Pedobacter sp. W3I1: one gene and its partner. The protein of the gene in region 2 interacts with the protein of the main gene of each other region in a pairwise test. Links are inferred from orthologs where the notes say so. Each region holds a gene or a part of one and is shown on either strand. Other genes may lie near its edges. The genes, in order: recJ and QF042_RS15015.

Evidence for each region.
Region 1: the proteins of QF042_RS15015 (region 2) and recJ interact in binary tests that used the Escherichia coli proteins (3 or more experiments, as listed by UniProt). The link is inferred for Pedobacter sp. W3I1 from one-to-one orthologs.

The regions. Positions count from the first base shown.
Region 1 is NZ_JAUSXN010000001.1:5,853,776-5,868,939, forward strand. Bases 1,063-4,018 are described here. They hold recJ (single-stranded-DNA-specific exonuclease RecJ), read right to left. Parts: upstream 3,413-4,018; coding sequence 1,712-3,412; downstream 1,063-1,711. Other genes in these bases: lptB (LPS export ABC transporter ATP-binding protein), read right to left, coding at 1,063-1,629; QF042_RS23925 (sulfatase-like hydrolase/transferase), read right to left, coding at 3,515-4,018. Also shown: QF042_RS23910 (GH3 auxin-responsive promoter family protein), read right to left, coding at 1-730; more of lptB, read right to left, coding at 889-1,062; more of QF042_RS23925, read right to left, coding at 4,019-4,840; QF042_RS23930 (Fic family protein), read left to right, coding at 4,983-6,332; QF042_RS23935 (MBL fold metallo-hydrolase), read left to right, coding at 6,344-7,111; QF042_RS23940 (YceI family protein), read right to left, coding at 7,362-7,949; QF042_RS23945 (hypothetical protein), read left to right, coding at 8,208-8,657; QF042_RS23950 (DUF4157 domain-containing protein), read left to right, coding at 8,705-9,022; gcvP (aminomethyl-transferring glycine dehydrogenase), read right to left, coding at 9,522-12,398; QF042_RS23960 (hypothetical protein), read left to right, coding at 12,747-13,598; QF042_RS23965 (hypothetical protein), read right to left, coding at 13,832-14,395; QF042_RS23970 (DMT family transporter), read right to left, coding at 14,595-15,164. UniProt on the Escherichia coli protein: Single-stranded-DNA-specific exonuclease.
Region 2 is NZ_JAUSXN010000001.1:3,612,187-3,627,278, reverse strand. Bases 6,468-9,351 are described here. They hold QF042_RS15015 (DNA topoisomerase 3), read right to left. Parts: upstream 8,895-9,351; coding sequence 7,041-8,894; downstream 6,468-7,040. Other genes in these bases: QF042_RS15010 (hypothetical protein), read left to right, coding at 9,097-9,351; QF042_RS15020 (AAA domain-containing protein), read left to right, coding at 6,468-6,988. Outside these bases: QF042_RS15065 (MerR family transcriptional regulator), read left to right, coding at 1-63; QF042_RS15060 (phytoene/squalene synthase family protein), read left to right, coding at 47-883; idi (isopentenyl-diphosphate Delta-isomerase), read left to right, coding at 884-1,426; QF042_RS15050 (endonuclease), read right to left, coding at 1,629-2,363; QF042_RS15045 (KTSC domain-containing protein), read right to left, coding at 2,365-2,568; QF042_RS15040 (hypothetical protein), read right to left, coding at 2,614-2,994; QF042_RS15035 (hypothetical protein), read left to right, coding at 3,104-3,292; QF042_RS15030 (HipA family kinase), read left to right, coding at 3,746-4,558; QF042_RS15025 (DUF3037 domain-containing protein), read left to right, coding at 4,536-4,919; more of QF042_RS15020, read left to right, coding at 5,075-6,467; more of QF042_RS15010, read left to right, coding at 9,352-9,540; QF042_RS15005 (murein L,D-transpeptidase catalytic domain family protein), read right to left, coding at 9,537-10,322; QF042_RS15000 (SDR family oxidoreductase), read left to right, coding at 10,536-11,981; QF042_RS14995 (hypothetical protein), read left to right, coding at 12,022-12,144; QF042_RS14990 (DUF3857 domain-containing transglutaminase family protein), read right to left, coding at 12,180-14,087; QF042_RS14985 (DUF3857 domain-containing protein), read right to left, coding at 14,088-15,092.

The DNA of each region.
Region 1 (15,164 bases), 2.2 Mb from region 2 along the record:
GGTTTGGCCAAACCTCCAGTAAATTCTGCTTCCCGGTAAGTTCGAGCACCTTTTTGGCCAGTACAATAGTCCAGGTGGGTACGCCCGAAATGCTGGTTACATTTTCATTGATGGTGGCTTCAGCCATTCTATCCATCTTGATTTCGTAATTGTCCATCAAAGCAATAGACATATCGGGCGTTCGGTAATATTCAGCCCAGATGGGAAGATTTTTAATCAATACGGCAGATAAATCGCCATAAAAACAATCTTCGTTTAACTGATTAACCTGATGGCTGCCACCTAAAACCAAACCTTTCCCGGTAAACATCTGGTTATCGGGACGGTTATTACAGTAAATGGAAAGCATATCTTTACCACCTTTAAAATGGCATTCCTCTAACGATTCCGGAGAAACAGGAATAAACTTACTCCTATCACTTGTGGTACCTGATGATTTTGCAAACCATTTGATATCAGACGGCCAGAGAATATTCTGTTCGCCATTAAGCATGCGCTCAATATAAGGTTTTAAGGTATCGTAATTTTGGATCGGAACACGCTCCTGGTATTGTTGTGGAGTTAAGATTGATTTATAATCGTACAGTTTGCCCCATTCGGTATTTTCGGCACTATCAATCAGGGTATGGAACCACTCTTCCTGAACATCGTACGGATATTTCATAAAAAGCTCGATCTGGTGGATCCGCTTTTTCATTAACCAGGTAAAAATTGAATTTACAAATGCCATATTAAAAAATAAACAGCTGATTTTTACCACAGATGTTGACAGATAAACACAAATACTGTTGTTTTTGTTGCAACAATAATCTGATCTCTTTACCTGAAATAGTTTTATCTGTGTTTATGATCTTTATTCCTGAAAACCGGGACAAGAATTGGTTAATATTAAACATCAAATTTCTTACGTTTCAGCACAAAGTTCGACCCAAGATAAACTTTTCTTACCATCTCGTTCTCAGCTAATACTTCAGGAACACCCTGTTCCAAAATTTTACCTTCAAAAAGCAGGTATGCCCTATCGGTAATGGAAAGTGTTTCCTGTACGTTGTGATCGGTAATTAAGATTCCTATATTTTTATGTTTCAGTTTGGCTACAATACTTTGGATTTCTTCTACCGCAATTGGGTCTACCCCTGCAAAAGGTTCATCTAATAAGATAAAATTAGGGTTGGCGGCTAAAGCACGCGCAATTTCGGTACGGCGACGTTCACCTCCCGATAATAAATCGCCACGGTTTTTACGCACTTTATGCAAGCTAAACTCGTTAATTAGTTCTTCGAGTTTATCACGCTGTTCTTCCTTGGTCAATTTGCTCATTTCCAAAATGGCCAGGATATTATCCTCAACAGTAAGTTTTCTAAAAACAGATGCTTCTTGAGCCAGATAACCGATCCCTTTTTGTGCCCTTCGGTACATCGGATCTTCGGTAATATCTTCTTCCTCTAAAAAGATACGGCCTTCATTTGGCTTGATCAGCCCCACAATCATGTAAAATGAAGTTGTTTTTCCGGCTCCATTGGGGCCCAAAAGACCAACAATTTCTCCTTGACTTACATTGAAGGAAACATTGTTTACAACGGTACGCTGTTTATATTTTTTAACGAGATTTTCGGCTCTTAATATCATATATTGATTGCTATCCTTGGTCTGTCACATTGAGCTTGTCGAAATGTCCTTCGACGGGCTCAGGATGACACCTTGGAAATAGTTAATTAACTTTTATTCCTTTAATATTTAACTGCAAACGTTTCTTATCTCTCCATACGTTTTCTTCTAACGTATAACAAACCGAAAATGGCACTTTTGGTTGTAAAAGATTTTCAAATTCGGCCAATCCGAATGCAATGCCTTCAAAAATAGGCGAATTTTGTTGTTTTATATTAATTTTTAAATGATTTGCGCCAACAGCCATGGCGTGCTGTGCGAGATATACGTTATGGGTAACAAATATAGGAGCCATATTTTCTGGGCCAAAGGGTCCCATTTGCGATAAAACGCGATAGAATTTACCATCTATCTGCGCCAGTTCGATTTCAGCATCAATCCTGATCATCGGTGTAAGGAGTTCTTCTGTGATACTGGCCGATACAATTTCTTCAAATTTATCAGCAAGGGCATCTACATTGTGTTGCTGCATAGTTAAACCTGCTGCAAATTTATGTCCACCATATTGATCCAATAAATCGGCACAACCGCTTAAAGCTTCGTATAAATCAAAACCAACCACCGATCGGCAAGAACCTGCTACATGTCCGTTAGATTTCGTTAATACAATTGTTGGGCGATAATACTTTTCAGTTAAACGCGAAGCTACGATTCCGATTACCCCCTTATGCCAGTTTTCGTTAAATACAACGGTAGTTTTTTTGTTGATCAGGATATCACTTTCCCCAATTAAAGCCAATGCCTCGCGGGTAATGTCCTGATCGTAGGTTTTACGCTCTGTATTTTTAAGGTTTATTAGTTCGCTTTGCTCCAATGCGTTTCCATCTACCTGGCAAAGCAACATGGCAACTGCATGTTTAGCATGGTCTATCCTTCCGGCGGCATTAATGCGCGGGCCTAATGTAAAAACCACATCGGTAATGCTGTAGTTTTCGGTTTTACCCGACACTTCCATCAGGGCACGCAGACCTTCGCATGGATTGGTATTTAATTTTTTTAAGCCATAATAGGCTAAAATCCTATTCTCGCCCACTACCGGAACAATATCAGCAGCGATGCTTACCATCACTAAATCTAAATATTGCAGGTAAGTTTCTTTCGGAAGCTGATGTTTTTGCGCATAAGCTTGCGCAAGTTTAAAGCCAATACCGCAGCCTGCAAGTTCTTTAAAAGGGTATTCACAGTCTGAACGTTTAGGATCTAAAACAGCAATGGCTTGAGGCAGTTCATCTCCGGGTAAATGGTGATCGCAGATAATGAAATCGACACCTAAATTGTTGGCGTAATCAATTTTATCGATAGATTTTATTCCACAATCTAAGGCAATAATTAAAGAGAACCCATTTTCACTGGCATAATCAATCCCCGCGGTAGAAATGCCATACCCTTCCAGATAGCGATCGGGAATATAATATTCGATGTTTTTAGTGAGCTGCGAAAAGAAACTGAAGGCCAGTGCAACCGAAGTTGTACCGTCTACATCATAATCGCCATAGATCAGTATTTTTTCGTGATTGGACAATGCAGTTTCAATGCGGGCTATAGCAACATCCATATCCTTCATTAAAAAAGGATCATGAAGATGGTCAAGATCTGGCCTGAAGAAATCTTTGGCCTGATCGAAATCACAAATATTCCGTTGTACGAGTATTTGTGCAAGTGAGCGATCTATATTAAGTTGTTCTGCTATTTTTGTTATCGCAGCATCATTGCAATCTGATGCCAGTACCCATCTTTTTTCCATTTATTCTGTCTCCGAACAGTAAATATACATTTTAATTGGATATGATGGAGGCAATATCTAATGGGTTGACGAACAAGACCTTTAAAAACAAAAAGTTAAATTTTACTTGGAATTTCCGGGATACTCTTGATAAAGCTTGATCAGATGTGCCTTTTGGCTTGCATATTTTGCATCATCAATTAAATTTACACGTTCAGCCGGATCCCACGATAAATTGTACAGCTCAGTAAGTTCTTTATCGCCTTTTTTGGTAATCCTCAGTTTCCAGTCGCCATCTTTTACGCCTTCTAAAACGTAATTATGATAGTAGATTGGGCGGTGCGGTTTATCGTAATTTTTGGTTGTAAGCAAAGCTGAAACCGATTCTCCATCATACACTTTTTGAGGTAATTTGCTTTTTGTCCACTCGGCCAGTGTAGGAAAAACATCCAGATTTGAAATGGGCTTGGTTAACTGGGTATTATTAAGTGTATGGCCTTTCCAATATACAATAAAGGGAACACGGTGTCCGCCTTCATAAGAAATACCTTTCGATCCTCTAAAAACTCCAGCTGAGCCCACATGGTAAAACCTGGTAAAACCATCGTCGTACATGCGTTGTGGCGCATTAATCCAGGGACCATTATCACTGGTGAAGATAAAAATGGTATTATCTGCCTGCCCGGAAGCGACTACCTGTTTCCAGATTGCAGCTAAACCGGCATCCATATCTTCAATCACGTCGCCCAGTTCGCCACCTGCCGAAGGTATTCTTCGGCTTTTTTGTGCCGCAAAGGCAACAGGTAAGTGTGGCATGTTTTGCGCCAGGTACAGGAAAAACGGTTTCTTAGCTGCGGCACTTTGTTTGATAAATTTGATCGATTCGCGGGTGTAAGAACTGGTTAAAATACTATCGTGCGGTTTGTAAATTTCTGGTTTATTATTTCTGAAAACTTTAATCGTGGTATCCGTTTTTACGTAAGGCGCTCTATAATCGTGACTATACAAAAGACCATAAAATTCATCAAAACCCTTTTTATTAGGTAGCGAAACACCATGATCGCCCAAATGCCACTTTCCAACTAAAGCAGTAGCATAGCCTGATTGTTTAAGCATCTGCGCAATGGTAATTTCATCTTCAGGTATGCCACGTTTATCGCCCGGGCCTATTGGCCATGGCAAATCCATCCTGCTACAGTATCTTCCTGTTAGCAATGATGCTCTTGATGGTGTACAGGTTGGTGAAGTGGTAACAAAGTTTGTGGCTTTAATCCCATTCGCAGCCATTCCATCTAAAAACGGCGTCTTAATCAGCGGACTTCCATAACATGAAATATCGGCATAACCCATATCATCAGCCAATACGATAATTACGTTGGGTTTTTGCTGTGCTTTTAACTGTGTAGAAAAACTTATAGCCAGCAGAAAAATTAAGATTCGGAGATTCATGCTGGAAATTTAAGCATCATATTTTACAAAAAAAGGAAGTATCCAAGCTTTTACCAAAACAAATACTCAAGTTTAGATTGTTACCTTTGTTTATAGATTATTCTTAATTTAACATCTTTCATTAATAGTTAAATCTTTGCCAATGCTTTCTAAAAACTTGCTATCCGAAATTAAAGAAAAATCAGATCTGCTTAATTCCTTAAAGCCTTTAAGCCCTGAAAATCAAGCCAAACTTGATAAGAAGTTTCGTTTAGAATTTAATTTTAATTCCAATCATTTAGAAGGCAATACCCTAACTTATGGCGAAACTGAATTATTGTTAATTTTTGATCAAACAGAAGGAACGCACGATTATCGTGAGTATCAGGAAATGCAGGCACATGATGTTGCTTTACGCATGATCCAAGAAGAAGCAGCCGAAACAGAAAGACCTTTATTGGAAAATTTCATAAGAGATTTAAATGCAAAAATCTTGGTTAAACCATTTTGGAAAGATGCCATCACTGCAGATGGACAAGATACGCGTAAACAAATCATACCAGGTGAATATAAAAAAACACCAAATTCGGTAAGACTTTCTAACGGAGAAATTTTTAGTTATTCTGCTCCAGGTGATGTGCAAAAAGAAATGGCCGAACTTGTTGCCTGGTTCAATGAAAACAACGGAACAGAAGATCCTGTACTTTTAGCAGCACTGTTACATTACCGATTTGTGCGGATCCATCCTTTCGATGATGGTAATGGCAGAACCGCGAGACTTTTAATGAATTATGTTTTTGCTAAAAATAATCTGCCTTTAGTCATTATTAAAAGTGCAGCTAAAAAAGATTATCTGGCTGCATTAAACCGTGCAGATACTGGAGATTTAAGTACTTTTGTTGAATATATTGGAAATCAGCTTTTATGGAGTTTAGATTTGAGCATTAAAGCAGCTAAAGGAGAAGATATCGATGAGGATGATGATTTAGATAAGGAATTGGAATTATTGAAACAGGAACTTAACCAAGTCCCGAATGAATTTGAGCAAGAAAAAACTTATTCGGATGTTGCAAACGTTATGGAAAACAGTATTATCCCCTTGTTTCTCGAGCTTAATTCAAAAATTGACAAAATAAAAGATCTATTTGTAAAAGCGGAATGTAATATACAAATCTCACATGTTAAGCCAAATGGATATCATGATCAATTATTTTTCACGTCAGATGACTTTTTGTTTGGAAGTTCTTTCAAGGCTTACGAAATACAAGCAGCAATTATAAATTTTAATTGTACTGCTCTTAAGAAAACAATAAGACATAAAGACATAAATTATACTTTACAGATTGATTTTGATGGCTATAATTATAGAATTTCAAATAAATTCAAAAATGAAGAGTTAATCATTTTACCTTATAAAACTTTCTTATCAAAACACAACATTGATAGTATCGTTAAAGTAGTAGTTTCATATGTCATAGATGAAATCAAATCAGCAACAAATCTTAACATATAAATTTATACATTTTGCTAGTTCATACCCTATTCGAAGGCACCTATTCAGTTGATGCGTCAAAGAAATTTGTTCCTTTCGACCCTGCCATACATCATTTTAAAGATAGACCCGCATCACTATTTGTTAGCGTTCAGCCTTTTTTAGTCGAGCTGAAGAATGATTTGATACTTTTTGATACAGGTTTGGGGTTTAGTGATGACCATGGTGAATTGATTTTACATAAAAATATCCGCAATGCGGGTTTCGACCCGACTGATGTAACCAAGGTTTTAATGTCACATTTACATTACGACCACTCCGGAGGAATGATCCATAAACAGGGGAATGATAAAGTCGAACTGAGTTTCCCTGATGCAGAATATGTAATTAACCGTGGTGAGTGGGAAACGGCATTTAGCAGCACTTCATCTTCTTACCATACCGATATTTTCGATTTTGTTCAGCGTAACGCTCAATTAAAATTTGTAGAGGGCGATGGCGCATTAGATGAAACCACTGCTTTCGAATTTACAGGCGCACACTGCCCCAATCACCAGGTTTTCCTTTTAACAGAAGGCAAACAGAAAATATTTTTTGGAGGTGACGTACTGCCTGAACCTGAAGAGCTGGTTAAAAACTTTATAGCCAAATATGATTTCGATGGCCGCAAGGCAATGGAACTGCGTAAAGAATTTGGAAAACGAGCAGCTGAAGAAAACTGGGAATGTTTATTTTACCATGGCAAAAGTGCCGCAACCGGTTTTGTTGATGCTGTTGAGGGCGGATTTAGGATTAGGTAGGTTTAGGGTTTAGGGTTTAGGGTTTAGGGTTTAGGGTTTAGGGGAAAACAGACCTATAATGGATTTAGTATACTTGAGGCTAAAAAGGCGATTTATTATTTTTCTTAAATCGTGGTTGGCTAAAGCCGAACCACAATGAAATTCATCGTCACCTGATTTACTTACCAATCATTCATTGTTGCCTGCTTCAGCTGGCACAAAAAAAGCCTCGACACATGCCGAGGCTTTTCTTTTTCCGAGACGGAAATAATTATTTTTTAGCTACTAATTTAACAGCTAATTCAAAGTTATCATCGATTGCTTTGTCGCCAATGCTGTCGAAGAATGATTTAGAACCATATTTGATGTCATATTTAGTTCTGTCAACAACGATTTTACCAGCCAAAGCTGAAGCTGTACCATCTGCATTAACCGTTACAGTTGCAGGGAAGCTTAATGGTTTAGTAATACCTTTGATGGTTAAATTACCTGATACCGTTACATTAGCACCTGAACCGACCACTTTAGTAATTACGAAGGTTGAAGTTGGGAATTTAGCTGTACCGAAGAAATCATCTGCTTTTAAGTGACCTTCTAATTTAGCGCTGCCATCAGCATCTTTAATTGAAGCCATATCAATCACAAATGTACCACCAGTTACATTTTTACCGTTAACGGCTAAAGTACCTGATTGTAACGCTACAGTTCCGTTGTGAGAACCTGTTACTTTTTTACCAACCCAAGTGATGGTCGATTTTGCTGCATCTACAGTATAAGTTACTGGTTTAGTAGGGTTTTTAAAAGCTGACAAGGCTACTACTGCTACTAATAAAAAAATTGAGCTAATTTTTAATTTCATTTTCTGGTTTTTTAAAATTTGATACAAATATAGATTAACTGCCGATCTCTTGTTATTGACCTATGTTAAGTTTTTTCAAAAGTAATCGGATTTATTTAAAATCATTCTATTGACTGCACAATTGTAGTGAAGGTTTAATTTGTTTACTTTTTAATGTGAAATATAGAAAGGTAGAAGGCTGAAGGTTTAAGGCATAAGGTTTTCCGTTCTAGAAAAAATAATATCATATCTTTAAAAAATTAAAATCCAGACCCATTCATGAAAAATAAATTTTACGCTGCTCTGTACCTACTATGCTTATTTTTTACCTTAACCGGATGCAACTTTAATAGCGCTTACCTCAATCGCGAGGAAGATAAAAAAGATGCAGAGAAAGTAGCAGATCAATTTTACGCTTTGGTTGAGAAAAATGATTTGAAAAATCTAAGCCCTCTTCTTAGCGATCAATTTAAAGCAACAACCAGCACACAAAAATTAAATGACTATTTAACCGGGGCTGTAAACAAGCTAGGTGAAATAAAAAACAAAAAGTTAGATCACTGGGAAACGAAAGTAATCAGAGGCTCAAATCCATCTGCAAAGTATGTACTATATTATGTTGTAGAAAGAGCAAAATTTCAAGCAAAAGAAACAGTTACCTTAACTGCAGAAAACGACCAGATTAAAGTTTTAGGTTATAATGTTAATTCTGAAGGTTTATTTAAATAGGAAGAAACCTTGATCTATAAAAGGCATTGAAATCGGGCAACTAAAGCATGGCTAAGAAAAATTTACCAGACAAGTTAAAAAATGGCATTGAAGCACTTTCGGGTATTTCGATGGATGATGTTCGTGTCCACTTCAATTCGGATAAACCTGCACAATTGGCTGCTTTGGCCTACGCACAGGGTATTGACATCCATTTAGCATCGGGCCAGGAAGAACATTTACCGCACGAAGCATGGCATGTAGTACAACAAACACAAGGCAGGGTTAAAGCAAGCACTCAGCTCAAATCTAATGAAGTTATTACTGATGATTCTGGCCTGGAAAAAGAAGCTGACAAAATGGGGGCAAAAGCAGCTGATCTTTAAGGATAGATTGAATAATTGAATCGCTCTCTCGACCTATTACTTTACACTTCAAACCCCTTCATTCCTAAACCTGACAGCAGCGAAAATCCTTTTTGTTTGCACTTACAGTAAAAGATTGCTTCGTCGTTCCTCCTCGCAATGACGATGTAACGAGAGCAGAAACCACAAAAAGATTGAAGCGAATGGCAGGGTTGCAGCCTCAGATGGAAAGTGACATTCGTTTCCAAAAAAAAATGCTTTGTATCTTCCATTGATATATTCATAAGAAAAATCGTCATCTCGACTGAAACGCAGTGGAATGGAGAGATCTATCTTGAGATAGATTTCTCGACTTCGCTGCACTCCGCTCGAAATGACGATATCGCGAGAGAAGATCTCTTCTTAACTTCAACAACGTTCAGCGTAACAATCACAAAAAAAAGGTTTAAGATTTTCTGCTGTATGCTTTACGCACCCTGCAAAAAACCTTAAACCCTCTACCTTCCCGCCTTCTACCTTACTAAGGTACGATCTCTTCTAAATAACTCTCTATCGGCGGACAAGCACAAATCAATGCCCTGTCACCATGGCTATCGTTAACACGACTAACTGAAGGCCAGAACTTGCGTTCTAACACATAAGGGAGTGGAAAAGCAGCTGTTTGACGGCTATAAGCATGATCCCATTCGTTAGCCGTAATTACCGAAACCGTATGAGGCGCATTTTTTAATGGGTTATCTATTTTATCTAATATACCGTTTTCTACAGCGGTAATTTCGTTTTTAATCGCGATTAAGGCATCACAGAAACGGTCTAATTCATGTTTAGGCTCCGATTCTGTAGGTTCAACCATCAACGTACCCGCAACCGGAAACGAAACCGTTGGTGCGTGAAAACCGTAATCCATTAAACGTTTGGCAATATCGGTAACTTCGATTCCGAACGCTTTAAACGAACGGCAATCTAAGATCATCTCGTGTGCACAACGTCCCTGAGCACCTGAATAAAGTACTGGGTAGTGTTGCTCTAAACGCGCTTTCATATAGTTTGCGTTTAAAATTGCATATTTAGTGGCATTAGTTAAACCTTCAGCACCCATCATCGCAATATAAGCATGAGAGATGATCAAGATCGAAGCCGAGCCCCAAGGTGCAGATGAAACTGCAGAAATTGATTTTCCTTTATCAATATCAACCACAGTATGACCAGGAAGATAAGGAACCAGGTGTTTGGCAACACCGATCGGGCCCATACCAGGACCGCCACCACCATGAGGGATACAGAATGTTTTGTGCAAGTTTAAGTGACAAACATCGGCACCGATATTAGCCGGACTTGTTAAACCAACCTGCGCATTCATGTTTGCACCATCCATATATACCTGTCCACCGTTAGCGTGAATGGTTTCGCAGATTTCGATAATACTTTCTTCAAATACCCCGTGAGTAGATGGATAAGTTACCATCAAACACGATAAGTTGTCTTTGTGTAATTCTGCTTTTGCCTTTAAATCTTCAACATCGATGTTACCGTTTTCTAAAGATTTAACTACAACAATTTTCATATCGGCCATTGCCGCAGAAGCAGGGTTTGTTCCATGTGCCGAAGCAGGAATTAACGCTACGTTACGGTGGAAATCGCCTCTATCATGGTGATAAGCGCGGATAACCATTAAACCAGCATATTCGCCCTGAGCACCAGCATTTGGCTGTAAACTCATCGCAGCGAAACCGGTAATTTCACTTAACCATTTATCCAGTTCGTTAAAAACAGAATAATAACCTAATACCTGATCGGCAGGGGCAAACGGATGGATGCGGCCGAAGTGAGACCAGGTAACCGGGATCATTTCTGCTGTTGCATTTAATTTCATGGTACAGCTACCCAAAGCAATCATCGAGTGGCAAAGCGATAAATCTTTAGCTTCTAATGATTTGATGTAACGCAACATTTCATGTTCTGAATGGTGCAGATTAAAGATTGGGTGTGTTAAATAAGCAGAAGTACGTTGTAATGTAGCTGGAATAACGGTTTCTACATTTTCTACCACTTCAACCTGATCTGCTGCGATAGCTTTGACTTTAGCAAATATTTTAGCAATTAAAGCTACATCTTCGAAAGTGCTGGTTTCATCGAACGAAATGGTTGCTACGTTACCAACATAGTTTAAGTTGATTTCGTTATCGATACATCCTGAATGGATACCGCCTTTTAAATCGCCTAAATCGAAACGAATCGTATCGAAATAAGCAGCATTTAACTGCTCAAAACCTAAACCCTTTAAGGTAGAGGCTAAACTAATGGCCAAACCATGCGTACGTTCTGCAATTGCTTTTAATCCTTTCGGACCGTGGTAAGCAGCATAAAAACCAGCCATAATGGCCAATAATGCCTGTGCAGTACAGATGTTTGATGTTGCTTTATCTCTACGGATATGCTGCTCGCGCGTTTGCAAAGCCATACGTAAAGCATAATCGCCATGGCTATCAATGGTTACACCAATGATACGACCCGGGATATTACGTTTATATTCTTCTTTAGTTGCAAAAAATGCAGCATGTGGCCCACCAAAACCCATTGGTATACCTAAACGCTGTGTAGTACCAACTACTACATCAGCTCCCCACTCGCCCGGAGGCGTTAATAAGGTTAAGCTTAAAATATCGGCAACTACCGTTAATTTAATATTCTGGTTGTGCAACGCTGATGCAAAGTCTTTGTAATCGAAAACCTCACCGTTTCCTGCCGGATACTGAACAATTGCACCAAAGAAATCTTCAGTAGCTACTAAATCTAAATGACTTCCAATAACCAGCTCAATGCCATAAGGATTAGCACGTGTTTTTAAAATATCGATTGTTTGAGGGAAAAGCAATTCTGAAACGAAGAACTTTTTAGCTGCCTGATTTTTACGCAAGCTGTATTGCATAAACATCGCCTCGGCAGCAGCAGTACCTTCATCCAATAAAGATGCGTTGGCAATTTCCATTCCGGTTAAATCGATAACCATGGTTTGGAAATTTAACAAAGCCTGTAAACGACCTTGAGCAATTTCTGCCTGGTATGGCGTATATTGTGTGTACCATCCTGGGTTTTCGAATACGTTACGTAAAATTACACCTGGGGTAATGGTATCATAATAACCTTGACCGATAAAGCTTTTGAAAACTTTATTCAACAATGAAGTTTGTTTTAAAGCACCAAGATATTCAGTTTCTGATTTCGCTGCAGGCAAGTTTAAAGGCTGTTTTAACCTAATTGTTGTCGGAACAGTTTGTTCAATCAGCTCATCAATAGAATTTACGCCAACAGCTTGCAACATTTCGGCTGTATCTGCCTCATTTGGTGCAATATGACGATTTTGAAAATCTTCCTTGTAATGGATATTTAAGCTCATGCGGTATGAATAATAAATTTGCGTGCAAAGGTAGCAAAAACGAAGCTGTATTTCACTATCAATCAGTGTAAAAAAGGTGTCCTATTTATACTTAAAAGCGACAAAGTAGATAGATTTTATGCATAAACAGGAAGACAAACGTTTGTTCATTTTTAATACATTAACTGATTATTTGGAAAGCAGTAACTGTACTGAAATTTAAGTTTGTCGCCATGGTTAACTTCAATCTTTTTGAAACTAATTGCGCTAAATCAATAGAGGTCTGCAACGTAAAATATCAGCTACTAAAGGAAAGGGGAAAAGCATTTTTATAAATTTGAAAAGCATTTTACCTACCATGCCCTACTTATGCCAATAGCTAAAAATAACGTCGCACTTTTAGTTCATGCCTGCGATCGTTATGAATTTCTTTATAAAGGTTTTGATTACGCTTTCTCAGAAAACTGGGATTTTAAAATACCATGCAACTATTATTTCGCTACGGAAGTAAAAGAAGTGGAAGTGAATGGTTTTAGAAATATCAAATCAGGTGAGGGCGAATGGGCCGACCGTTTAATAACACTATTAACAAATTTAGAAGAGGAGTATATCCTCTATTTCCAGGAAGATATGTGGTTAAGTAAACTGGTTAATCCTAAATTTTTTACAATCCTGTTCGAACAGGCTAATAAAAACGGCTGGCAACAGGTTAAGCTCCATAGTTCAAGCGTTTACAAAACCAAAGAAACGGCTAATTTTATCGAAGGATTTAATATTGCAGCGCTTGACAATGTAGCATCACAATTTCTAATGTCGCACCAGATTACACTTTGGAGAAAAGATTTCCTACTTGCTCAACTTTATAAAAACGAACATCCCTGGAGAAATGAACGCAAAGGCACGCAAAGATTAAAAAAATTAAACCCTTTAATTCTTCATGCCGATTGCTTTGCAGAAAACGGTTCAGACGAAATCAATAACAATAAAACCCCATCTGAACGGAGCGAGTATTATGCCGTTTCATTTAACAGTACACTGAATTCGAATGTGGTTCGCTTTATTGAGATGCTAAATTCAGGCAATCAATCTCAAAAAGATTATGCTACTGAACTCCAAAAGCATTACGACAATGATTTAACTCATGATGGTAAGGAAAAACCAAAAAAAGAAGATTTTTTTAAGAAGATTAAAACCTATCTGTGGGAAAAAATTCGCAATTAATTTTTGCATATCATATAAGTTTGAAAAGCAATGGCTGTGCTAAAATTCAAGTCTGTTCCCGCCATTCGCTACAATCTTTTTGCTACTCCATTGTCATGCTGAAGGTTGCTGCAAACAAAAAGGATTTTCGCTGCTGTCGGGTTTAAACACGCAAGACAATACAAGAAACAGAGGTTGCAGGGCGCATTAGGCATTACGCTCTTATCTTTGGTCTTTCAACTTTAGTCTTTTAGCTATTTCTGCACTTTCCAGCCCTCATCTTTGCTCAACTTTAATTTATAGGTTTTGGTAATGAAGTTGCTGTTTTTATTGGCGTCTTTATCAAAGGGTTCAAAATCGGTAGTTGTCATTTTAAGTGATACGGTAACTTTTGCAGTGCTCGAGTTTACCTGCGCAAAATCTACAGGCTTTTCATCGGCTAAAACATATTCTACCACTTTTACGGTTGCCTTATCTCCATCCTGTTTCAACACCAATGGGCTCGCTTTGTCAGTTAAAGTAATCTGATAAACGAAACTGCTATCTTTTGAAAGGAACTTCTTTTTAGCTGCTTTCAAATCCAATGTCACCAAGCCTTTACTCGCTAAAGTTTTATATTTACCAAGCTCAAACATGTCGTTTGTACTGTTAAATTTTATTTCCCCAAAGTTGAAACGTGTAGTTTTATATTCGGGGTTAGCTTTTAAATAATCAGTGATTACCTCAGCAGCCTCGTCCTGATTGATGGTAGTTTTGGTTTTACATCCGGCTAAGCCAATGATGATAACAGATAAGATATAAACAGTAAATTTTTTCATGTGTAAACGCTTTATGCTTTTTAAAGATATTTAATTTTAGTTTAACCGCAAAGAACGCGAAGTTTATTAATCTTCAAGGCTTAAACCACAAAGGCACCAAGAACACTAAGTTTGCATTCATTGCATAACAATAATTTCAAAAGCTCTACTTTGTGCCCTCTGCGTCTTCACTCGGTGCTCTTTGCGGTAAAAAGCGAGATTAATCTCGCTTTAAGTATTTCAGGTTAGGCAAAACCATCGCCGACAAAATTACCACAACACCAACCCACCTCAAAAACGATACCTGTTCTTGTAACACAAAACCAGCCATCATTACGGCAACAGGTAATTCTGCAGCACTTAATATCGAACTAATGGCCGTCCCGATTCTGGGTACGCCTTCAGCATAAAATAATGGAGGAATAACTGTACCGAAAACGGAGATGATCAAACCCCATTTCAATAAACTTCCTGTTAAGGCACCATTAAATAAGAATGTTGGCGGAAAAATAATGAAGATCAACATACAAGCACCGGTAATCATCAGCGCACTTTTTTGTAGTGGAGCATATTCATTCCCAATCTTACCACTCAGCAACAAAAAGCCGGCATAACAGATTGCGGCCAATAATCCGAAACCTATACCCTTTAAATCCATACTTTCAATACTTGTTTCTGCCATTCCGCTGGCTAAAACCGTTCCGCCTAAAACCAATAAGATGGCCAGAAATTGTAAGCCTGTGGGTTTCTTTTTAAAAATAAGGTACTCCATTAAAATACTCATCCAAAT
Region 2 (15,092 bases):
AAAACACTCGACGAATTTGAAAAAACAATACAATACCCTGTTTTACATGAAAGAAATTTTTGATCAACTATCTGCCGATTGTAGCCGGCTTACCACTAAGTTGTATAGTACCAGCTTTTCTTATGGTATTTATTTTCTTGGTAAAGAACTGCGCCAACCCATACATGCTATTTATGGCTTTGTACGTTTAGCAGATGAAATTGTAGATAGCTTCCATCATTATGACAAGAATTTTTTATTGGATAAATTTAAGGAGGATACTTTCGAAGCCATTAACCTGGGCATTAGTTTAAACCCCATCTTAAATTCATTTCAAAGGGTTGTAAATCAATACCAGATAGATCAGGAGCTGATTGTTCTTTTTCTCAGAAGTATGGAGATGGATCTTTCTACCCAAAAATATACGCCCGAACTTTACAACGAATACATTTTAGGTTCTGCAGAAGTAGTAGGGTTGATGTGCTTAAAAGTTTTTACCCATGGCAGCGGTGCAGATTACGAACAATTGAAACCTTATGCCATGAAATTGGGTTCTGCATTTCAGAAGGTTAATTTTTTGAGGGATGTTAAAGCCGATCATCAAACCCTTAGCCGTAATTATTTTCCCAATGTTAATCTAGCACTTTTCTGCGATCATCAGAAAAAAGAAATTGAAGAAGAAATTGAAACAGAATTTGCTATCGCATTAACCGGTATTAAGCTGTTGCCTACAGCTTCCAGAAATGGGGTATATTTGTCTTATATCTATTATAAAAAATTATTCGCCAAGATAAAGCGTTTAAGTGCTGAAAAAATTATGACTGAAAGGATAAGAATTTCAAACACCCATAAAGTTGGTTTAATGTTTGATTCGCTTATCCGTAATAAGTTAAATGTAATTTGAATGGAAGAGCAAGTTATTCTGGTTGACCAGGAGGATGTGCCGAAAGGGCAGATGGATAAAATGGAAGCACACGAAAAAGGTGTATTACACCGTGCCTTTTCTGTTTTTATTTTTAATTCTAAACGCGAATTGTTGCTGCAACAAAGAGCACTAAGTAAATATCATTCAGGGGGCTTATGGACGAATACCTGTTGCAGTCATCCCCGGATTGGAGAAAGTAATATCCACGCAGCAAAAAGGAGATTGATGGAAGAAATGGGGATGGATTGCGAATTGAACTATCTGTTTAAATTTACCTATAAAGCAATATTTGAAGATGGCTTAACGGAACATGAGATAGATCACGTTTTTTTTGGTATGAGTGATAAATTACCAGTTATAAACCATGATGAAGTAGAAACCTTTAAGTATATGGATTTGGAAACGTTGACACAAGATATTGCTGTTAATCCAGGCGCCTATACACCCTGGTTAAGAATTTGTTTAGATCAGGTTGTAGCGCATGCATCAACTGCTAAAACAAAAAACGGGCATACAGCCTAAGCCATATACCCGTATCTAAATTAACGCTCTCGAGGACAAATATAAGACTAGTTTACAAAAATCCTAAAAGTTTATCATTTCTTTTACTTTAAGATTATAGTTCAGTGTTCGGAAAAAAGTGATGCAATAAAGTAAACTATTAATTTTTAGTAGTTTATGTTTTTTGAATGGAATTTTTGAGTAGGAAAATATTTTTCACCTATTAATATAGTTTTTGGCATTGGTTGCAATAATAGGTTTGCCGGTGGGTTTTGCCCAATTCCTTTTTCTCAATTATATGATGAAGCGGGCATTCCTTTTGGTTATAAATTTCCCAATGTTTGCTTAAAGTATATTCTTTTTTCCATTTTAAAAAGTCGAAGCTATAGTTTCTGGCTTCTTTAACCAGCGATTGCAGTTTTGCCGGAGATAAATTCCCTATTTTAGTTAAGGGATGTATTCGGATGCGATATAAAACTTCATTTTTAATAATATTGCCTACACCACTAAAAATCTGCTGATCGAGCAATACATCGCAAACCATAGCATCTGGCATTTCTTTTAATTTTTTTAGAGCTGCTTGGCCATTCCATTCGTCGGCCATGACGTCGTTTTCCCAGTTGTAAAGTTCATTAACATTTCCCTCTAGCAAATCTACTTTACAGGTATAAAAGTTTAGTTCATCTTTTTTAAATATAAGCCCTAGTTGTAATGGTGCTTTTTTGCGCTCGTTAATTGAATAGCTGCCAAACAGCATAAAATGGATCCGTATTGTGAAATCACTAAAACAAATCAGGAAATGTTTTCCCCAACTTTTGAAATCCTGAATTTTTTTGTGGAGCAATCTATCTTTATCGAGGTTTTTTACATAGCCTGTTACCTCCAATACCTCAGGTTTCCCCAAATGTAACTCCTTAATTAACTCTTTTAATATTACGATAGACGGGCCTTCGGGCATATTATTCCTCCTCCAGTTTCTGGAATTTAAATTTATCTTTTATGTGGCGGTTAAAATATCTTCCTTTCGATCCCGAAGCCTTTAACATTTTATACATGCGTTCAGGAACATTTTTATAGAGGTAAACCATATCGGTTACAAAGGTGATTTTCAATGCTTCGGTAGCAGCATCATAACTAAAATATTTGATCACTGACGATGGCATAAATATCAGATTATACCTTAAAAACAGCTGCCATTACAAATGGTTTCAATCGTTTTTAAGTGTTGATTCTTCTTTCTGAACTTTGATCTTTTCCTTTTTCAAATCGATACGGATAATGTTGTATAGGCTCATATAAACATTTGCAATCCATACTATCGAAAAAAAAGAAATAATGTAGCCACGCCAATCCGGGTAAATTAAAGTGAATTTTGTAATAAAAAGCAGAATCAGGGTTACATAATGGCTAAAGCAGTATTCGCATGTAAATACATAAAAGAATTTTCTTTTCGCCAGCTGATTGCAGTTTTTAGAACGGTCTATACAGAATTCACGCGCCTCTTTGAAAATTTCTTCTTTGGTAACTGTCCAGGCTATGCAAGCTACAGGCAAAGCTATAATAAAGAGGTAATAGAGGTGTGTTTCCATAGTAATCAAATTGGGGTATCAATACAACCTTAAACCATTGAAAATGTTTATTAAGCGATAAACATTTTGATTATATTTATGTTAATTAAAACATATCTAATTATTTATTATGGAAAGATCAGAAATCATATCTCTACTTGAGGTAATCAATCAACAGGTTAGTTCTTCGGTTTTAGGTGGGATGGAAGAAGAGTATGAAGAATTAGAAAGCATGGGCCTGATTAAAATTAACCGGGATTCGGTACAATGGTCATCATCCATGACTCCTGCTGGAAATGCTTATTTAGGGCATGAATAGCTGGGTTACCGTATGCACAGGAAATGGTTAACTATAAATGATCATCTCTATGATTTGGAAAGCAATTTCAGTGGTTCTTAGCTTAAGGTAGTTCCGCCCCCGTTTCTGCCCCGATGAAAAATCGAGGGCATTTCACTATGGTCGGGTTTAGCTTACTCAGGTTTTTGCTATTATGTCAGTTTTCCTTGCAGTAGGCAGTCTACTCTCAACAATTGACTCAATACTACCGACTTTGGACTTCAGACTTTGGACTTCAGACTAAAATACGGGTCCAAGCCATCAAGACTGAACCTTGCTAATGGTTGCAGGCTTTGCGCTTCAAAAAAAAGCTATTACTTTTTAACGGTTGATCGCTAGATTTCATCAGGATCTTTACGACTAAACTTTGACCAATTTATTGTTGGAATTCTGCTAAATTTGCAGCAAGTTTAGAATTGTGCCTAAATAAAATAAATGGCCATTCTATCTGCAGATATGAACGATTTACAACTTAGAACGGTAAATGTAACCAGGTATGTTACGCCTTTACGCGAGGGTGGCTCTATGCCCGCTATTGCTGAGGCTGATGATAACTTTTTATATGTACTGAAATTTAGAGGAGCAGGACAAGGTACCAGGGCTTTAATTGCTGAATTAATTGGCGGTGAAATAGCCCGCTATTTAGGTTTACGTGTACCTGAATTGGTTTTTGCCAATTTAGATGAAGCTTTTGGGAGAACAGAGCCAGACGAAGAAATCCAGGATCTGCTAAAGGCCAGCGTTGGCTTAAATTTGGCGTTGCACTATCTATCTGGAGCAATAACATTCGATCCAACGGTAACTACGGTGGATGCCAAACTTGCTTCGCAGATTGTATGGCTTGATTGTTTTTTAACCAACATGGACCGTACCTGCAGAAACACCAATATGTTACTGTGGCATAAAGAACTTTGGTTAATAGACCATGGTGCTGCATTATATTTTCATCATTCCTGGCAAAATTGGGAAGAGCAGGCTATTAAACCTTTCTTTTTGGTAAAAGACCATGTATTGTTACCCTGGGCTACTGAATTGGATACTGTAAATGAAGAGTTTAGTAAACTACTTAGTCGCGAAAAAATAGAAGCGGTTATTAATTTAATTCCTGATGACTGGCTGGAAGGCGAAACGAATTTTGAAAGCAAAGTGGAACATCGCAATGCTTATACACATTTCCTTACTACCAGATTAGCTCATTCAACTATATTTTTAAAAGAAGCACAGCATGCAAGGGAAATTCTTATTTGAGTATGCTGTGATTCGCGTAATGCCCAGGGTAGAACGTGAAGAATTTATTAATGTGGGCATTATTTTGTTTTGTGCGAAGCAAAAGTTTTTAAAAAGTATTTTTGCCTTAGATGAGAAAAGAATAATGGCTTTTTCTGCTGAGGTAGATCTAGAAGCGCTAAAAGAGAACTTAAGCGCATTTGAAAGAATAAGTGCGGCTGCAAAAGGATCAGGCCCCATTGGGCAGTACGATCAGGCTTCCCGGTTTAGGTGGCTTACCGCAACCAGAAGTACTGTAGTGCAATGCTCAAAAGTACATCCAGGCTTCTGCGATGATGCCGAAGAGACTTTGTTAAGACTGCATCAGGAGCTTGTTTTGTAGTGCTATGCGTATGGCGCTAAGCGTTTGATACCTTTAGAATCAGACAGTTTTGAGTTAAAACAATCACTCAGGTTACAATTGGCAGTTTTCAGTTATTAATAAAGAAATCTAACAATTAACCGATTAACCAATTTAAACAATTAACCCCTTTCGTCTTGCCAAAAGAATATTTCAAAAAACTTCAGGATTTGCTTGATACCGAACGCAACGAAGATTTACAATCGTACTTAAAACTTACAGAAAATACTTCGGCGGCCGATAGGAGGGCCTTGGGTTTAACCTGGTATCCTATTGCAATCAGGAATACCGAAATAGGCCGGGGTGACTATTTAACTGTAGAGTTGGAAAGAACTACCCATCAGGATTTTTCTCATCAGTTCCGTTTTGGATCTGCTGTGGTATTGTTTTCTAATCACGATGCCAAAGAAGATAGGATAGAGGGGACTATCAATCATCAAAGTGGTAGCAGGATGAAAATCAGCTTCCGTGTTGATGAATTGCCAGACTGGACAAGAGATGGCAAACTCGGTGTAGACTTACTTTTTGATAATAACAGTTACGACGAAATGCAGAATGCCCTTAAGCAGGCTACACAGCTGGCAGAAAATGAATCAGAAAATAAACTGATCCGCATTTTAACGAAAGGAGAAAAACCTTCATTTCAGGGAGAAGAGAAATTTATTATTCCAAATACACTAAATGACTCACAGCAATTAGCGGTGAATAAAATTATTGCAGCCGATCATTTAGCTGTGGTACATGGTCCGCCAGGAACCGGAAAAACAACAACACTGGTGCATGCTATAAAATCGTTGGTTAAACACAATGATCAAAAAATTCTGGTGGTAGCGCCAAGTAATACCGCTGTTGACCTACTTACGGAGAAGTTAGCTGCTGAAGGGCTGAAAGTAATCCGTGTGGGTAACCCGGCAAGGGTTTCTGAGAGGTTACTTGCGGCGACTCTTGATCATCAAATGGCCGATCATCCGGAGATGAAAACGATTAAGGCTTTAAAAAAACAGGCCAGTGAGTATAAAAACATGGCCCACAAATATAAACGGAGTTTTGGTAAAGCAGAACGCGACCAAAGGAAGGCGCTGTTCGACGAAGCACATAAAATTGGAAAAGAAGTAGAAAAAACGGAACAATACATTATGGATAATCTGTTTGCCAAATCACAGATTATTACTGCCACATTGGTAGGGGCTAACCATTATACCGTTCGGAATTTAAAGTATAATACCATTGTAATTGATGAGGCAGGACAGGCTTTAGAACCGGCTTGCTGGATACCAATTTTAAAAGCACAGAAAGTAATATTGGCTGGCGATCATTTTCAACTTTCACCAACTATAAAATCAAATGAAGCAGCCAGAAATGGCTTAAGTAATACTTTATTAGAAAAAACGGTGAACCTTCATCCAGAGTCGGTTGTGTTGTTAAAAGAGCAATACAGGATGAACAAAGATATTATGGGTTATTCATCGCAGGTATTTTACAAAAATGAATTAAAAGCCCATCACTCTGTTGCCGATCATTTATTATTTACTGGCGATCAGCCGATTCAATTTATCGATACGGCAGGTTGTAGTTTCGACGAAAAGTTAGATGGAACAAGTACCACCAATCCAGATGAAGCCGCATTTTTGGTTAAACATTTAACAAACCTGGTTGGCAATTTAACCGCAAATTCTACAACAGATGCTTTTCCATCCATTGCAATTGTTTCACCTTATAAACAGCAGGTTCAGATTTTAAATGCGTTGGTTCAGGAAAATGAAATTTTAAGTCCATATCGTAGTAAGATTGCTGTAAATACCATTGATAGCTTTCAGGGGCAGGAACGCGATGTGGTTTATATCAGCTTAACCAGGAGTAATAGCGATGGAAGCATAGGGTTTTTATCAGATACGAGAAGAATGAATGTTGCCATGACGAGGGCCAGGAAAAAGCTGGTTATTATTGGCGACAGCTCCACATTATCGAAATCTAATTTTTATGCTGAGTTTATCCATTATGCAGAACAATTGGACGCCTACCACAGCGCCTGGGAATTTATGGAGTTATAGCCATAAATGGTTACTTTTTATACCTGCTTGACATTCTATGAAGTAGTTGATGCTAAACCTTTTCCAGTTTCTTTTCTTCTGCGAGTTTGCCTGATATACTTGCCCCTGCAAGTAACAGCTCGTGCGTAATGGTTTTGGTATATTCTGTAATTTCAGATTTAAAATCTTTTACCGATGAGCCAGAACGTATTTCTTCTAACCTTTTTTCCCACTGTCCGGTAAGCTCAGCCTGTGCAATCTGTTTATCTTTAACCACTTCGTAAACAGCTAGTCCTTTATTGGTAGGGACAAGATTTCTCTTTTCCCTTGTAATGTATTCTCTGGTGATTAAGGTTTCGATAATGGATGCACGCGTTGCAGGTGTACCTAAACCACTATCTTTCATGGCATAACGTAATTCTTCATCTTCAATCTCCTTGCCGCACGTTTCGAGCGCTTTTAATAACGAAGCTTCGTTATACATGGGCTTAGGTTTAGTTTGTTTTTCTAAAAGAGATTTTTCGGTTATAGGCAATTGTTCTCCAACGGCAACCTTTGGTAGGGCCGCATTGTCTTCATCCTTTTTATCATCTTCAGGGTCGTTAAAAACAGCCCGCCAGCCTGCAGAACGGATTACCGTTCCATTGGCCACAAAAGTAACTCCTGATTGAATGGTTATTTTGGTTAATTCCTTAATACATTCCTGGTGAAAAGCCTCAATCATACGCCCAACAACCATATCGTATACGGCTTGTTTATCTGCACTTAGCCCATAAGCCTGTTCGCCGGTAGGTAAAACAGCATGGTGATCGGTTACTTTTTTAGCGTTAACACTTCGTTTGTTTAAAGTGATCGTTTGCAGAAACTGTGCTTGTTTTCCAAAATCAGCATGATCGGTAAATTTTGCAATCAAATCCGGAACGCCGGCAAAAACATCATCGCCAATATAACGCGATCCGGTACGGGGATAAGAAACCAATTTACTCTCGTACAGGTTCTGTAAGATATTAAGTGTTTGATCGGCAGTATATCCCTTTTTCTTATTGGCTTCTTGCTGCAAACTGCTTAAATCATGAAGTAGCGGTGGTGGTTCTTTTCTCGGCTTAGCTTCTACAGCCGTAATGTTTCCGCCTGTTGGAAAGCCAGAAGCCACATCCTCAACAAGCGCAAATAGTTTTTCTACTTCTTCCTTTTCTTTATAATTCGAAGTTGATATAGCCTTAAAAACCTGCTCATCTTTAGAAAGTAAAATGCTGATCTGATAATAGGTTTGAGGTACGAAGTTTTTAATTTCCAGAAAACGAGCGCAGATCATGGCCAGGGTAGGTGTTTGTACCCGTCCTAACGAAAGAACTGTTCTGTTGCCAGCAGAAATACTGAGTGCCTGCGTAGCATTCATCCCCACCAGCCAATCCGATTCTGAGCGGCAATGGGCCGAATTAAATAAAGTATCGTAATCTGTTCCAGGTTTTAAATTTCTGAATCCATCTTTTATAGCTTCATCTGTTTGCGAAGAGATCCAAAGGCGTTTGAAAGGTTTTTTGCATTTCAGGTAATAATAAATGTACCTGAAAATCAATTCACCCTCACGCCCGGCATCCGTTGCCACAATAATTTCGCTAGCCTCATCGAAAAGTTTTTTAATGGTGTTTAATTGTTTCCGAACTGCCGGATCTTCTACAAAACCATCTTTTGTTTTAATCTTCCTGACAGCAAGTTTAAACTTTTGCGGAAGCATGGGTAAATGTTGCTTCCTCCAGCCAATAAAACCATAGTCCTGAGGGGGAGCCAATTGTAACAAATGCCCAAATGCCCAGGTAAAAGAATATCCTTTGCCTTCAATGTATCCATCTTTTCTGGTGGTTGCTCCGAAAACTTTAGCAAGTTCACGACCAACAGAGGGCTTTTCTGCAATTACAATCTTCATGAATGGCTTATCTTTTCAAGCCCAAAGATGATTAAAATATCGGCAACAGATTAAAAAAATTACTCACAATGCTATTTAACACTCGTTTTGGTAAACAATTATCAAATAACTTTGTCCATCATTTGTATCAGCAATTTTTATATCGAATTGATTAACAATTCGGTAATTTCTCCATCTAACCGCTACAATTGATTTTTAATGAATGGATAAAATTTATGAACTGGCAGGAAATAAAATTAAAGTTAGGCTCGAGCCTCAATTAATCCGCGTGTATAGTAATGCTCAACTTTGGGCTTATCTTGATGGAAAAGTAGAGGCAAGGTTTGAGCTGATGGTAAATACAATTAAAGCCGACTATGAACAGCATTTCGGCAAAGCACTGGCTATTTCTAACGCTTCGCTTATCGTAGAAATCCTGGTACATGTTTACTGCGATTACCTGGGTTTATCCTTCAACCGTATAATACAAATAAAATGGATTCAGGCTTTGGTTAAAAAACTGCTCAAGCGTGCCGAGGTTGTAGATTGCGGCGAAACAGGGGTAGACAGTAACCGTTGGGTTTGGGATTTGCTCGCCAGTTGTAAAACGATCTTTACCTGGATCTTCCCTAAAAACCTAAACGCCAAAAATATTAAGCGTCATTAATCCATTTGAGCCGTTAATATTTGCTCTTGATTTAAAATGACGCTTGCGGCCAATGTTTCATTCAAAAAAGAAGAATTATATTGCTGATCAGAATTGTTGATAAAAAGCACTGTCCGGTCTGATATGGTGTTGATCACCTGATCGGCCAGCTTAGCAGGAACGGCAGGACAACCCTGGCTTCTGCCCAGTCTGCCCAATTGATCGATGCTTTTTTGGCTTACATAACTTGCTCCATGCACAACGATAGCTCTTTCCCTTGCATTGCTGTTAAAACCCTGGTCCATGCCATCCAGTTTAAGCGAACGGCCATGTTTTCCATAATAAATTTCGCCAGTTAAATAAAAGCCTAAACTGCTCTGATTTGAATTGATGTTATTGGAAAAATTGGATGGTTTATCGCCGCCGCTGTTCTGTCCGTGAGCCACCCAGGTATTCAACAGGAGTTTTTTGCTTGCCAGATCGATAATATATAAACGTTTTTTACTGCTTTCCTGATCGAAATCGGCAATGGTTAAGATAGATTTGGCATGTAACAGACCAGAATATTTCAAGTTATAAAAACCGGTTAAGGCTTTTTCAAAAACCTGTTCGCTTAATCCGGCAGAATCTAAATGAACCTGGTGGTAAATATTCGAGATATATTGATTGTATAGGCTATCTGCAGCTATTTGCTTAACTACTTCTTTTTGTGTTTTTGGAAGCTCCACCGCTTTCCAACTTGTTCCGACAATGCTCATACCCACTAAAAAAATCGTAGCAATGTCCAGGATGTATTTCTTCATTCAGTATGGTTTAGTTTGATATTGAGTTATTTATACGGTTTTTGCGTTCAAATGTTGCCCAAAACAATTTTGTAGTGTTGCAAATACAAATGGTTTTACATTGCTGTGACTTAAGGCAGGGTATATAGCTTTTAAGAATATAAATTTAATTTTCTGAAAATTAATTATACTAACAATCTTTTTTATTTGGTGTTATGTATAAAACCTGTACACATGAAGATTTTATTAACCGGAGCAAACGGTTACATTGGCACCAGACTACTGCCGCTATTGTTAGAAGAAAAGCACGAAATCGTTTGTATGGTAAGGGATAAGCGCAGGTTTATTTCAGCGTCTGATTTAAGTGATCAGGTTAAGATTATTACAGGCGATTTACTGGATGCAGCAAGCTTAAAAGAAATTCCAAAAGATATTGATGCTGCATATTACCTGGTTCATTCCATGTCTTCAAGCCAAACTGGTTTTAGTGATATGGAAAAAGCTTCTTCCGAAAACTTTTCAGCAGCAATAAGCGAGACTAATTGTAAACAGATTATTTATTTAACAGGGATTGCGAATGATGAACATCTCTCAGAACATCTTGGTTCGAGGTTAGCGGTAGAAGCAGAACTTAAATCATCAGGAAAAGCCTGTACCATTTTAAGAGCGGCTATTATTATTGGCTCGGGTAGTGCCTCATTCGAAATTATTAGGGATTTAACTGAAAAAATTCCTTTCATGATTACACCCAAATGGGTTGAAACCCGTTGCCAGCCAATTGGTATACGTGATGTTTTAGCTTATTTAATTGGTGTACTGCATAATGATAAGGCCTATAATAACACTTTTGATATCGGTGGGCCAGATATTCTGACCTATCGGGAAATGCTTTTAGGCTATGCTAAAGAACGTGGATTAAAACGCTGGATCATTACCGTTCCTGTTTTAACACCAAGATTATCTTCGTTATGGCTAAATATGATTACTCCGGTACCTTATGCGCTTGCCCGAAGCCTGGTAGACAGCATGAAAAATGAAGTGGTTTGTAAAGATAACCGGATCCAGCATGTGGTGCCCAGGGATTGTTTAACTTATGCTGAAGCTTTACACCTCGCCTTTGAAAAGATTGATCAAAACTCTATAGTTTCGAGTTGGAAAGACGCATTAAACCGTGGTTACCTGAATTCGAATTTTATGGATCAGATTAAGGTTCCACAGAATGGAACTTTACAGTATAAAGTTAAAATGCCCTTTGAACGCAAGGCTGAAGAAGTTTTTGAAAACATTTGGAGCATTGGTGGCAATAGAGGCTGGTATTTTATGGATTGGCTCTGGCATTTACGCGGCTTTTTGGATAAAATGTTTGGTGGGGTAGGCACCAGAAGAGGAAGAACCAGCAATACCGATTTACAGGCCGGAGATGTACTCGATTTCTGGCGTGTTTTATTGGCTGATAAAAAGAGTAAACGATTATTGCTTTATGCCGAAATGAAAGTACCTGGTGAGGCATGGCTTGAACTGAAACTGGTAGAATTTCATGGAAAAGCATTTTTATCACAAATAGCTACCTTTAGACCTAAAGGTTTGTGGGGCAGGGCATATTGGTATGCCATGTGGCCCTTTCATGTAATACTCTTTAAGGGGATGGCCAAAGAGATTACTACTTACAAACCCCGATAATTAAATCTATTTGCCTACTTTTGCCTTATAACAATGTAAAATGCCAAACGAAGAAAATGATTACTCTTTCTGGACCAAGTACAAGAGATTTGCCTCAACAGAAATTTTGATGTATTTAATTATGATTATTGGTATCGGTCTTGGAATTGTTTTTTTAAGCTAAAGCCTGTTTTTGTTTCCCGCAGATATGATTTCAGCCTATTTTTTTAAGCTAAGTGCTAATTTTAAATAATCTGCAGAATTTACATTATTAATGAAATTCGAAAACTCATTATACTGCGCAGCAGGAAATGTACCATCGTTTAGTATAAATTTCCGGTAATAGGTTAGTTTGTTACCCGCTAAACTTGCCTTACATACATACTCACCAAAAGGACTTTTAAAAACCTTGTCTTGTGCAATAATCAACGCTGTATTTACATTATCTGGTAAAGTATAAACTATGGTATCTTCATCAGTATAACCACGGTTAATGTAAACAGGCAAGGTTCTATTCTTTATTTCGGGAATCGACCTCCTAAGATTAAATGCATTGAGCTGCAAAAACATTTTATTTCCATTAACAGGCGCATAATTTCTGATATTGATGCTTACTTCTTCCGTTAATTTAGGTGATATGTCTTTTTTCTGTGCAAAGGAAACTGCCTCGAAATCGATATTATCGATGTTGTAAGCTTCTTTTAATAGTTTATGCTGTTCGGTTATTGATTTACCAATCAACGATTCCTGGTTTTCATATTGTGAACCAGCGTAAATGGTATTCATTTTACCAGATACACTTCCGTCTGATTGAACATTTAAGTCGGCCTTACGTATCTGTAAGTTCTCAGCGGTGGTTAGTTTTGGCGTGTGTAATAGTTTTCCGCCATCGGCAGTACAGGCAAGCACTAATCTATCATCCGTAAAATCGCTTAAAAAACCAAATGGGATTTTTTGGCTGGTGCATTCTAACCAGGTGGTATCACCCTTTAATGGCATACACAGGATAATATGATTGCCCTGAACCATACTGGCGTAATTTGTGTCCATACTTTTCTTTTCTGAACCAGCTGATACTACACAATAATAAGAATCTATATTTGCGGCACTGAGCAGGCTTTGCATGTAATTTACCAAAGCTTTACAGTCGCCATAGCCCAACCGGTCTACTTCGCTGGCTGCAATGGGTTGAAAACCGCCAATACCAATTTGTACGCTGATATACCTTGTTTTATCTTGTAAATACTGATAGATTTTGCGCGCTTTATCTTTCTCTGTTTTTTCGTTTTTTACCAGATCTTTTATCATTTCAATGGTGGCAGGTGGCAAGGCTTTGCGTGCTACTAACAAATCGTCATAAATCCATTTACCCAGCTCTTTCCAGTTGGTATAACTGCCTTTATGATTGTAATAATAAAACTCCTGGGGAGCGATCTGGATGCTGGTGGCGTAAGTTTCGTGTGCCGGGCTATAGGGCTCAGTTCTAACGGCAATGATATTGTCTGCTTTCCAAATTGTTTTTTTCTGCTTCTCATCCGTTACTACTTCTGGTGTTCCGCTATAGTTCTGGGTTTTTATTCTTACCTGGCCTGTTGGTTTACAAATAAAGGTATAAGTACTTTTCTCTACTGAAACATCATCTGCTGGTTTCGGGTTCCAACCGGGTATAATCAGATTTTGTTTATTTCTGATTTCATAATTATAAACCAGTGTGTAAGGATACTGGTTTACCGCTGGCAGATAATGTTTTACGCGACTATCAACAAATAGCGAAAATCCATCAGCCGCGCTCATGTCAGCAAAATCGCTCTGAGAAAACTTGTTGGTGAGTTTGCCAACGCTATTATAAACTTCTCCTTTAATCCCTTTAATTGAAATATTTTTATCGTAATAGATTACCAAACGTGCTTCATCCTCTCCATTTTGGTTAAATACCGTAATGGCTTTTTTTACATTAAGCACGACGTTATCAGGCGAGCGCATATCAATGGTTGTTTCTTCATTTCTGATGCAGGCATTGGCCCTGTTGCGCAGATTAGCTGGAATTAGATCAACATCATAGTTATCTTGTGCAAAGCCAATAATAGAAAGTAAAAGCAAGAAAAACGTAGAGAATAAAAATTTCATTTAATTTGCTTTTTTTAATAAAAATTCTGTTTTTTGGTTCTGAATGATCTTGCTATAAAATTCCTTTAGGAAAAGATATTCTTCCGGCTGATAAATAGCATTATTAAACTGTAAAATCTGACTCATCGAAATGGTGTTTTCATCTAAACCAGTCTGCAATATATACCTTCCACCGGCATTGGGTAAAGCAATAGCCATATCTTTCGGTTTTTCTATCAATTGGTATTTTTCTGGTAAAAGCACACTGACAATAATCCGCTCGTCGGATGCAGCACCCAAATCAACAGGATAGGTACGCTCGTTTAAATTAAACGGATTTTTCGAAATGGTATTAATAAAAAATGGGCTGAAGTAAAACTGATCTTTATTGGTGCCATCGTTTATAGTAAACTCTACTTCGTATTTTTCTATTAAAGAATTTTCTACACTATCCAGGTTTGAAATTTTATGATCCAGTATCTTAATTCTGGTTAACCGCTCATCAAGTTTCTCTACATACTCTTCTGGAGAACTGTATTTAAGGATATCTTTACGTTTGCTATATGCCGCGTAACCCATTGTATGAGTAGTTAAAGTGCCAATAATTTTTCCATCAGTAGTCATTTTTCCGGTAAGGATATAATTAGTAGTTGTTTTCTGGCTGGCCTTTAAATCGATCCAGTAAGATGGCTTTTTTAAATTGATTACCCTGCCTTGATCGTTAATGCACCGTAACGGTAACAAACCGAAGGGTAACAGCGGCTCTGTAGCATCCAATAGATAACTTTTATCGGCAATATTTACTTTGGCAACCAGGTAATTAAAATCGCTCATTACCGGGTAAAGCTTATTTACAGTTCCATTATCACGGGTAGAAAGTATAACGGCTTCTGCATCTAAACCAGCTGCAGAAAGTGCCGCAATTAAACTCAGATTAACATCTGCCACATTTCCTGATCTATTTTCCAGTGCCTTTTTAATGTTATCTTCTGAGTATTTTCCATAATAATTATTCCATTTGATCTG